DNA from 2 places in the Shewanella sp. SM55 genome. Region 2 is predicted to be linked to the other one. Evidence: riboswitches for the same ligand, from Rfam matches in the RefSeq annotation. Region 2 holds a riboswitch; the other holds the start of a gene.
What was found. Region 2 has a riboswitch for thiamine pyrophosphate ahead of L5L91_RS00690 (TonB-dependent receptor). Riboswitches for the same ligand answer to the same signal wherever they lie in the genome.
Positions count from the first base shown of each region.

Region 1: another riboswitch for thiamine pyrophosphate. It lies ahead of thiC (phosphomethylpyrimidine synthase ThiC); the one in region 2 lies ahead of L5L91_RS00690 (TonB-dependent receptor).

Region 1 is NZ_JAKKRS010000005.1:184,180-188,572, forward strand. Features, by position in the region: gene thiC (phosphomethylpyrimidine synthase ThiC) at 1-1,962, opposite strand, end outside; TPP riboswitch at 2,164-2,262, opposite strand; partial or broken gene L5L91_RS09135 (hypothetical protein) at 2,430-3,805, opposite strand; gene trhA (PAQR family membrane homeostasis protein TrhA) at 4,300-4,393, shown strand, end outside.
Region 2 is NZ_JAKKRS010000001.1:159,409-163,801, reverse strand. Features, by position in the region: gene tsgA (MFS transporter TsgA) at 23-1,198, shown strand; gene L5L91_RS00695 (Crp/Fnr family transcriptional regulator) at 1,266-1,946, opposite strand; TPP riboswitch at 2,144-2,282, shown strand; gene L5L91_RS00690 (TonB-dependent receptor) at 2,337-4,393, shown strand, end outside.

The sequences.
Region 1 (4,393 bases), on a different contig from region 2:
CGCTTCAACTTGATCCGCCTTCGCTTGTGCCGCCTCTAAGCCAGCGGCATAGGCGCGCACATCTTGGGTGATTTTCATCGAACAAAATTTAGGGCCGCACATAGAGCAAAAATGCGCGACTTTAGCGGATTCCTGCGGTAAAGATTCATCGTGGTAAGCGCGCGCGGTTTCAGGATCGAGTCCTAAGTTATATTGATCTTCCCAGCGGAATTCGAACCGCGCCTTTGCCAGCGCATTGTCACGAATTTGCGCACTCGGATGACCTTTGGCCACATCGGCGGCGTGGGCAGCAATCTTATAAGCAATCAAACCTTGCTTAACATCTTGTTTATTCGGTAATCCTAAGTGTTCTTTTGGCGTGACATAACACAACATAGCGCAGCCATACCAAGCAATCATGGCCGCGCCTATGCCGGAGGTGAAATGATCATACCCAGGTGCGATATCGGTGATTTGTGGGCCAAGGGTGTAAAACGGCGCTTCGTCGCAGTGAACTAACTGCTTGTCCATGTTCTCTTTAATGAGCTGCATCGGGATATGTCCCGGTCCTTCGATAATGGTTTGCACGTCGTATTCCCACGCGATTTTGACTAGATCACCTAAGGTTTCAAGCTCTGCAAACTGGGCGGCATCATTGGCGTCGGCAATTGAGCCTGGACGCATACCATCACCTAAAGACAGGGATACATCGTAGGCGACGCAAAGCTCACAGATCTCACGAAAATGGCTGTAGAGGAAGTTTTCCTTATGGTGGCTCAGGCACCATTTGGCCATGATTGAACCGCCGCGGGAAACGATCCCAGTAACACGTTTAGCCGTCATCGGCACATAACGCAGCAGTACACCAGCATGAATAGTAAAATAATCAACACCTTGCTCCGCTTGTTCAATCAAGGTATCGCGGAACACTTCCCAGGTTAAATCCTCTGCCACGCCGTTCACTTTCTCCAGCGCTTGATAAATAGGCACAGTGCCGATGGGCACTGGCGAATTACGGATGATCCACTCGCGGGTTTCGTGAATATAACGACCCGTGGATAAATCCATGACAGTATCTGCACCCCAACGGGTTGACCAGACGAGCTTTTCCACTTCTTCCTCGATGGAAGACGTCACCGCCGAGTTACCGATATTGGCGTTCACTTTCACCAGAAAATTACGCCCGATAATCATAGGTTCGGCTTCGGGATGGTTAATATTCAGCGGAATAATCGCGCGGCCACGGGCAACTTCGGCGCGGACAAATTCGGCGGTAATCGGTTCGCCGACTAAGGCACCAAAGGCTTCGCCCTTGGCTTTACGATTGAGGATTTCATCCTGTACTTGCGCAAGTACCATGTTCTCGCGGATCGCCACATATTCCATTTCTGGCGTGATAATCCCTTGACGGGCATAGTGTAATTGACTGACACGTTTGCCCTGCAGCGCTCTGCGTGGGCGGACAATGGCACTCGAGCCTGCCTCAAAACGCAGATGATCTAAACCGTCGTCGGCGAGTCTTTGTTGGGTAAAGTCTGAGGTCGCGCAGGATAATTGCTCTGTGTCGTTGCGGGCTAGGATCCAGTTTTGTCTTAATTTACCAAGGCCTAGACGCACATTGATGTCGGCCTCAGGATCGGAATAAGGTCCGGCGCAATCGTACACGCGGATTGGCGGATTTTTTTCCATGATGGGCGCATCATCTGTGCCGCCGACCAGGGTGTCAGTCTGCAGAATTTGCCGCATGCCAACGCGAATATCGGCACTGGAACCCTCGAGATAAATCTTTTGTGAATTAGGATGTTGCAGTGGCGCTAGCGTATCGATAAAGGCTTGGGCCTGCGCACGGGTTTCGCGGCGACTCGGCGCCTGAGGCACGATTGATTGACGAGACTCAGTCGATTTATTAGGGATTGTCGATTCTGGCGCTGTGATTTCTGTCGCATTGGCAGCTACAGCTGGGTTTTGGTTTGAACTGGACATAAGCAATCTCACGTTAAAAAATGGAGTTGCTTGTCTGGAGAATTGAGTTGTTGATAGCTGGACATGGCAATCAACTTTTGTGCCCAACACTGGCTTCAAAAATTGAGTTACCCTGCTCAATAACAATTAAATCTCAACATTAAGGCTTAAAACATTGCTGAGTTAACAGGTGTTCAAGCCGTCTATTTTGGCGATTTAATATGTGTTATTACGCTTGTTTCCTTCGCAGGTTTTAACCTGATCAGGTTCAACGGATCCCGAATAAACGGTCTCAGCCAAGAGGCACTCCGACAAGATGAGTACGCAGTATAGACAGAAGCGGCAGCAACAAACAAGGAAAAAAGCAATTAAAAACCTTAACCACCAATCCAAAATAAAGATTTATAATTAATTGTTTTTAATTGATTAAATAAAATGAAACCTAAAAAGCTATAATTAGCATGAAAATAAATCATAAAAGAAAGTCACTATTTATGGGGTTTGAGCATCATTTTGTTTAATCGAGATTGAATGGCATCATCAATAGCTTGATTGATTTTTTTGCCACTGCAGTTAATGGGAAAACCTAAATTTTCGGCGTTAGGATTAACTTGAGTGCCGACTTGTACCACGCGATAACAAGTATCCCCTTTACGCACAATACGATTTGGGTCTAAGGGTAAATCTAGACTCGTTGTGCCACCGAAATCATCAGCATTAGGGACAAATAGCACCTCCATCTCTGGGCTCATTTCACTCATATTCGATTTCCGGGTGAACTTATCAGCCTGTTCAATGACGAGATCATCGAGCGCTTGCTCGCGCTGACGTTCAAAATATTGCTGGGTGAATAAACTCATGCTTGAGCTTGTCGCTATTGTGCTCTCACCTTCTGCTGCAGGCGAGCTCTTAGCGCCAAGCTGCGGCTTCATTTCTGTGGTATCAAGCGTATTAGTTGTTTTTTTGCCGTCACTTCCGCGGGCTGTACTTCACTTTGGGCACTTGATTGAGTTTTCTTTGATTGAGATTGGCTCGATTGAGTGATGTTCGGTTTAACCGTATCTGGGTTCACTTTTTCCGACTCTACTTTTTCAGAGACGGCCTTTTCGGGTGCTATTGTTTCAGGCATGACCTTTTCAAGTATTGGCAGAGGCTTCACTTGAGTTTGAGGTGTGGGAACAATTGTAGGCGTAACAGAACTTGTCGCTTCAGTCTTATCCTCGGCCTTGATCTCAGTTTTGGACTCCGAGGTTTCGGCTTTCTCTACCGCGGGAGCATAAATAAAGTAAGCCTTGATCGCTGTCACTTTAGGGCCACGGCTTTCTATTTCATTCAATCCAAAGGGATTTAACTGCGGGCGCCACAAAATGCAGATAAGTAAAAATAAACACACATGCACTAAGAGCACAAAAAATAACAAACTGAATCCTTTGAAATACGGCTGACGAGCACGCAAAACGGATCCCGTCCCCAATCCCTGAGCACTAGTTTGTATCGTCCTAGACAGTTCAGGTTTGGATTCAGATTCAGATTCAGAAACCAATTTATCTTGATCTTGATGTTCAGCACGGATTTCTTGCAGTACCAAATCTTGGGCTTGCTCTTGGTCTATAGCTTGGGTGTCATGCTCAGTGACTAAAAAGCCTGCACCGCTATTGAACGCTAATGGCTCCGCATTAGTGGTAAAAACAGGCGTTTGAGCAGCATCCAGTTCACCGAGCTGATGATCAAAGGCGATAAAAGTCTCACCTTCTGGCGATGTGACCGAAATCAGCAAAGCACTATCGACATCATCTCCAATCGCTATCGCTGTAGGAGATGCTGTCAATAAAGGCGCGGCCTTGGGTTGATGTTGAAAAGGCAAAATCCATCCTTAGGTTTTGTATAGTATCCATTGATTTCAATGATGCTTAACGTGGAACGATTACACTCTAATTCAATATCAATCCAATATCGGGTTGGTAAATATTGAAAGCGAATTATCTATTGATTGCATTTACTTACGAGTGCTCAACGCAGATTAGAGGAGGCAAACAGAGCAAAGTTCAATGCGAATGCAACCTGCTACAAGCACAGTACTTTACGCCAGTGCTTGATAAGTCACTTGCCTGTTAAGACAAATAAGGCTGGGAATTGGGATCATAATCGCGCTAAATTGAATGTTAAATCTCACGTCTTGAAGCGAGTAGCATCATCAATGCGATGCACTGATGGGAGTGCAAGACGGCGTTAAAAATCTAAAAGATGAAAAACAGAAGCCAACCATAAATTTAAGCTTACAAGTGTACGCTTAAATATGGTGATTTATTTTTCTAACTGATAGACTCAGTCATTATCGTTTACGAGTGTGTATCTACCATGTCGAGTCAAAGTGTTACCGAACAGCTAAACACAGTTAAAAACCCGGTAAAATCTGGACCATATAGTATCAAAGAAGAGATCGCTAACAGTG
Region 2 (4,393 bases):
ATTTCACTTATGGAATGACATAATGAATAATAAAATTACTTTAACAGCCATCAGTTTTCTCGCCAATTTTATTATGGCGGGCTTTGCGACCCAATTTGGGATGTTGATTGAACCCATAGCTGAGAAATTTGCCGCTAATGTTAACGAAGTTGCATCAATTTTTTCATTGCTTAATGGCGGTGCACTCGCGGGAACGATTGCAGCATTTTTCTTTATTGAAAAAATGGGTATCAAAAGAATGACCTTGATAAGTTACAGTCTGGTTGCTCTTTCTGCTCTGGCTTTACATCTAACCAGTTCTCTACAAGCTGTGATGGTAGCAATGACCTTAATTGGTTTTTGTGGCGGTATCGGTCTATGTATTACTGGTACGATTGTGGTGTCTGTGTGGCAAGAGAAATTACAAAGCACAATGTTAGTGGTGCAAGATGCAACGTTTAATATTGCAGGCGTTATTTTTCCATTAATAACGACTTATGCATTAACAAGTTCATTATCATGGAGTTATAGCTATTTAGCCGTAGGTTTAGTGGCGTTCGGTACAGTCATTATTACCTTGTTCACTCATTTCTCTATTTGTGAGCAATCTTCTACAACACAAGAGAAACAACAGTCTGAATGGAATCTCGGCATTATTAGTGGAGGTATTGGTTTATTTTTAGGAATGCTGGCTTTATATACTTTTTTAACTTGGGCACCTTTATTTGTAAAACAAAAATTTGATATTCCGTTTGAAGATGCCGGTAATATTATTACCCAGTATTGGTCCGCTGCGCTAATTGGTGCATTAATTTCGACTGTGATTGTGACGCGTGTAAAAATTCACCATTTCTTAGTTGGTATTATTGCTTTAGCTATGGTGATCACCGCTGCCATTGTCAGTACCAATAATCTTAATTGGATAGCTTATTTAACCTATGGTTATGGTTTTGTGTGTGCTGCTCTTTATAATGCATTTATTGCTTATGGCGTGTCTTTTGTAAAAAAAGCCAGCAGCAAAAATGTGTCATATATTCTTATTAGCGGAAGTGCAGGGGCGATGTTTAGCCCAGCCATCAGTTCTTTCTTTGAACGTATTATCGGATTACAAACAGTGATGTATGTGATTCCTCTGCTTTACGCAGCGATATTTATGCTATTGATCGTTTCAAGTCGGATGAAACCAGCTATAGAACAACACTCGCCATCGGTAAGTTAATTTACCTGTGCATCCATCCCACACTCGGTTGTTAAATTAAGTCGAGTGTGGGTTATGTTGAAAGCGGTTATATGCCTGCTTCAACAAATTTCTTGAGTGCGTTGAGATCACAAATCCGAATGCCATCTTTTTTCCGCTCAATTAAGCCTCGTTCCTCAAGATTTTGTAGCGCCCGACGGTAGACTCGGTCGGTAGTGCCAAATCGTTCAGCCTCTAAATAGCGTTTACTAAAGCCATCTACAGGCAAGTCATTTAAGTATTCATGATAAATATCAAATGCCACGTTATAACTGATGGGATAGAGCAGTCGCCGAGTAAAAATATCCACTGTGTCTTGGTAGTCAATCGCAATTGCACTAGCGAAAAATAGCGCGAGTTGAGGGTGTTGACCGAGGCAATGTTGCAGTTTTTCAGCGCTAATCAACATGATTTCTAAGGGTTCACTGGCAATAATGTCTAGTTGACAGTGGTACTGGGTGAAGAACTCCATTTCGCCAAACAGTTGTGAATCACAATCAATAGTACCTAATTGAAAACACCGACCATTTCTCGCGGTATGACCGAGTGATACTCGACCTTGCTTCACCAATACAAGTGATGCCATCGCTTCCCCCTGCGTCATGAGGTGAGCGCCTTTTTTGAGCATTTTTATTTCGCTGATACAGCTAAGTACAACCGCTTCAATAAGTGGATAGTCTTGCTCCCATCGCTGGCTATAACGTCCTTTCGATAAAGGTTTTAGCTGCATCGACTATTGTCCTCTTACTGTGTTCGAAATTGCGACCTTCTATAGCATTATCATGATAGGCGGTCAAATGGACGAAAGGATTTAGGCTACTACTAAAGATATTTTCATCATACGAACTGAAGGGCAGTGGTTTTCGCGACATTTAATTGAATCGCAGAGATAAGAGTGCCCACTTTTTATTTCCGTCATGTATACTAGGCCCCGCCAAGGGGTGTTTGTTGTGCATTAATGTTACTCTGATTTTAACGTTAACGGCTGCAAACTGAGATGTCATCTGACGAACCCTTAGAACCTGATCCGGCTAATACCGGCGTAGGAATGGGCCAATCAACAGCACACTTCTGAATCGCTTATTCGTTGCCGGATCTCAAACATTATATTTGAGGTCCTATGTCAAACCGTAAAACGTCAAACCATCAATCTCCATTTTCAACCGTATCGCCAAGCTTATTTTTAGCCCGAGCGCCGCTGGCGTTAGCCATCGCCGCAGCGCTGAGCACTGCTGCATTTGCACAAACCGACGCTATCGATAAACCCGATCCCAGCACTGAGATGGAAGTCATGGTGGTGACGGCGGATTTTCGCAGTTCAAGCTTAGAAAAAATGCCCTCCAGCATTACCGTTATCGACAGTCAAAAAATTCAAGATGAAAGTGCGCAACACTTTGAAGATCTGCTTAATTCTATCGCCAATTTTAACTGGTCAGGTGGAAGCTCGCGGCCGAAATATTTTCAAATTCGCGGTGTAGGGGAGCAGGAACAATACCAAGGCGCACCTAATTCTTCCGTGGGTTACATCATAGATGATATCGATTTATCCGGTATTGGTATGGTGTCGAGCATGTACGATTTACAGCAGGTCGAAGTGCTTCGTGGACCGCAGGGGACGCGTTACGGCGCGAATGCCTTAGCGGGATTGATTTATCTGAAGAGTAACGATCCAACTGATGTGTTTGAGCATGGCGGCGAAGTGTCGTTAGGCGATGATGATTTACGCACTTTTAGCGGGTTTAGCTCGGGCCCATTAACGGATTCTGGCAAGCTGTTTTATCGTGTGTCAATGCAGCAGCACCAGCAAAATGGTTACCACGATAACCTGTATTTAGACCGTGATGATACCAATGGTCGCGATGAATTCAGCGGCCGCGCTAAGCTGCGCTGGTATGCGACAGATGATTTGCAGTTTGATTTAACTGTGCTGCATGCCGATTTTGATAATGGCTATGATGTGTGGAGTTTAACCAATTCACCAACCCAGACAACATCGGATCAACCGGGTGTTGATAGCCAACGTACCACAGGCGCGGGTTTTAAAGCGACCTATTTTGGCGCAGAAAACTTCGAATTAACTTCGTTAACCTCTTTTGCGAATACCGATCACCATTACAGTTACGATGGCGATTGGGCTAACTCAGAATATTGGGCCTCTAAGCAATGCAATGATGACAATGGCAATCTGGCGCCGTGTCAATACGATTATTTTTGGGATAAAACGGGTCAGCGTAAAACCGCGTCGCAAGAGTTTCGCCTAAGTTCTACCGAGCAGGGCCGTATTTTTGCAGAGAGTACTGATTGGTTGCTTGGTGTGTATGCCATGAATCTGAAAGAAGATAACCAATTGTATTCTGAGTACAATACTTCGCTAGATGAAGTCTTAGACTCAGAGTATGAGGCGACAAACTATGCACTGTTTGGCCAGCTTGATACGGATTTTGGCTCAAATTATGCTTTATCTGTGGGGCTACGTTTAGAGCGCCGCAACAGCCATTACTCTGATACGAATAACGATAATTTCGACCCGAGCGAAACCATGTGGGGTGGTCATATTGCTGTGAGTAAAGTGCTGAACGACTCACACAATGCTTATGTCCGAGTCGCACGCGGCTACAAGGCGGGCGGTTTCAACATGACTTTGCCCGTCGAATTGAACGATAAAAAAGAGTTTAGTACTGAGACGCTCTATAACTATGAAATCGGCCTTAAATCCCATTGGTTAGCGGGACTTATCGATACTAATTTGGCGCTGTTCTATATGGACAGACAAGATCAACAGGTGGCTGCATCACAGCAAGATCCCGATAAACCACAGCGTTTTATCTTGTTCACTGAAAATGCAGGCAGTTCGAATAACTATGGCGCTGAGTTAGATGCAACCTGGTATGCCACGGATAATCTGCAAGTTTACTCAAGCTTAGGTTGGTTAGAAACGGCCTACGGTGACTACCAGTATCAGGACAAATATGGCACTGAGGTGGATTTAACTGGCCGCGATCTAGCCCATTCTCCACATCTTACCTACAGCCTTGGCGGGACTTATCGTGCTAATTCGGGTTGGTTTGCGAACCTGAATCTTAGCGGTAAGAGTGAATTCTATTATTCAGACAGCAATGAATCCCGCTCTGAACCCTACACTATCGTCAATGCCCGCGTGGGTTATGAGGCGAGCGC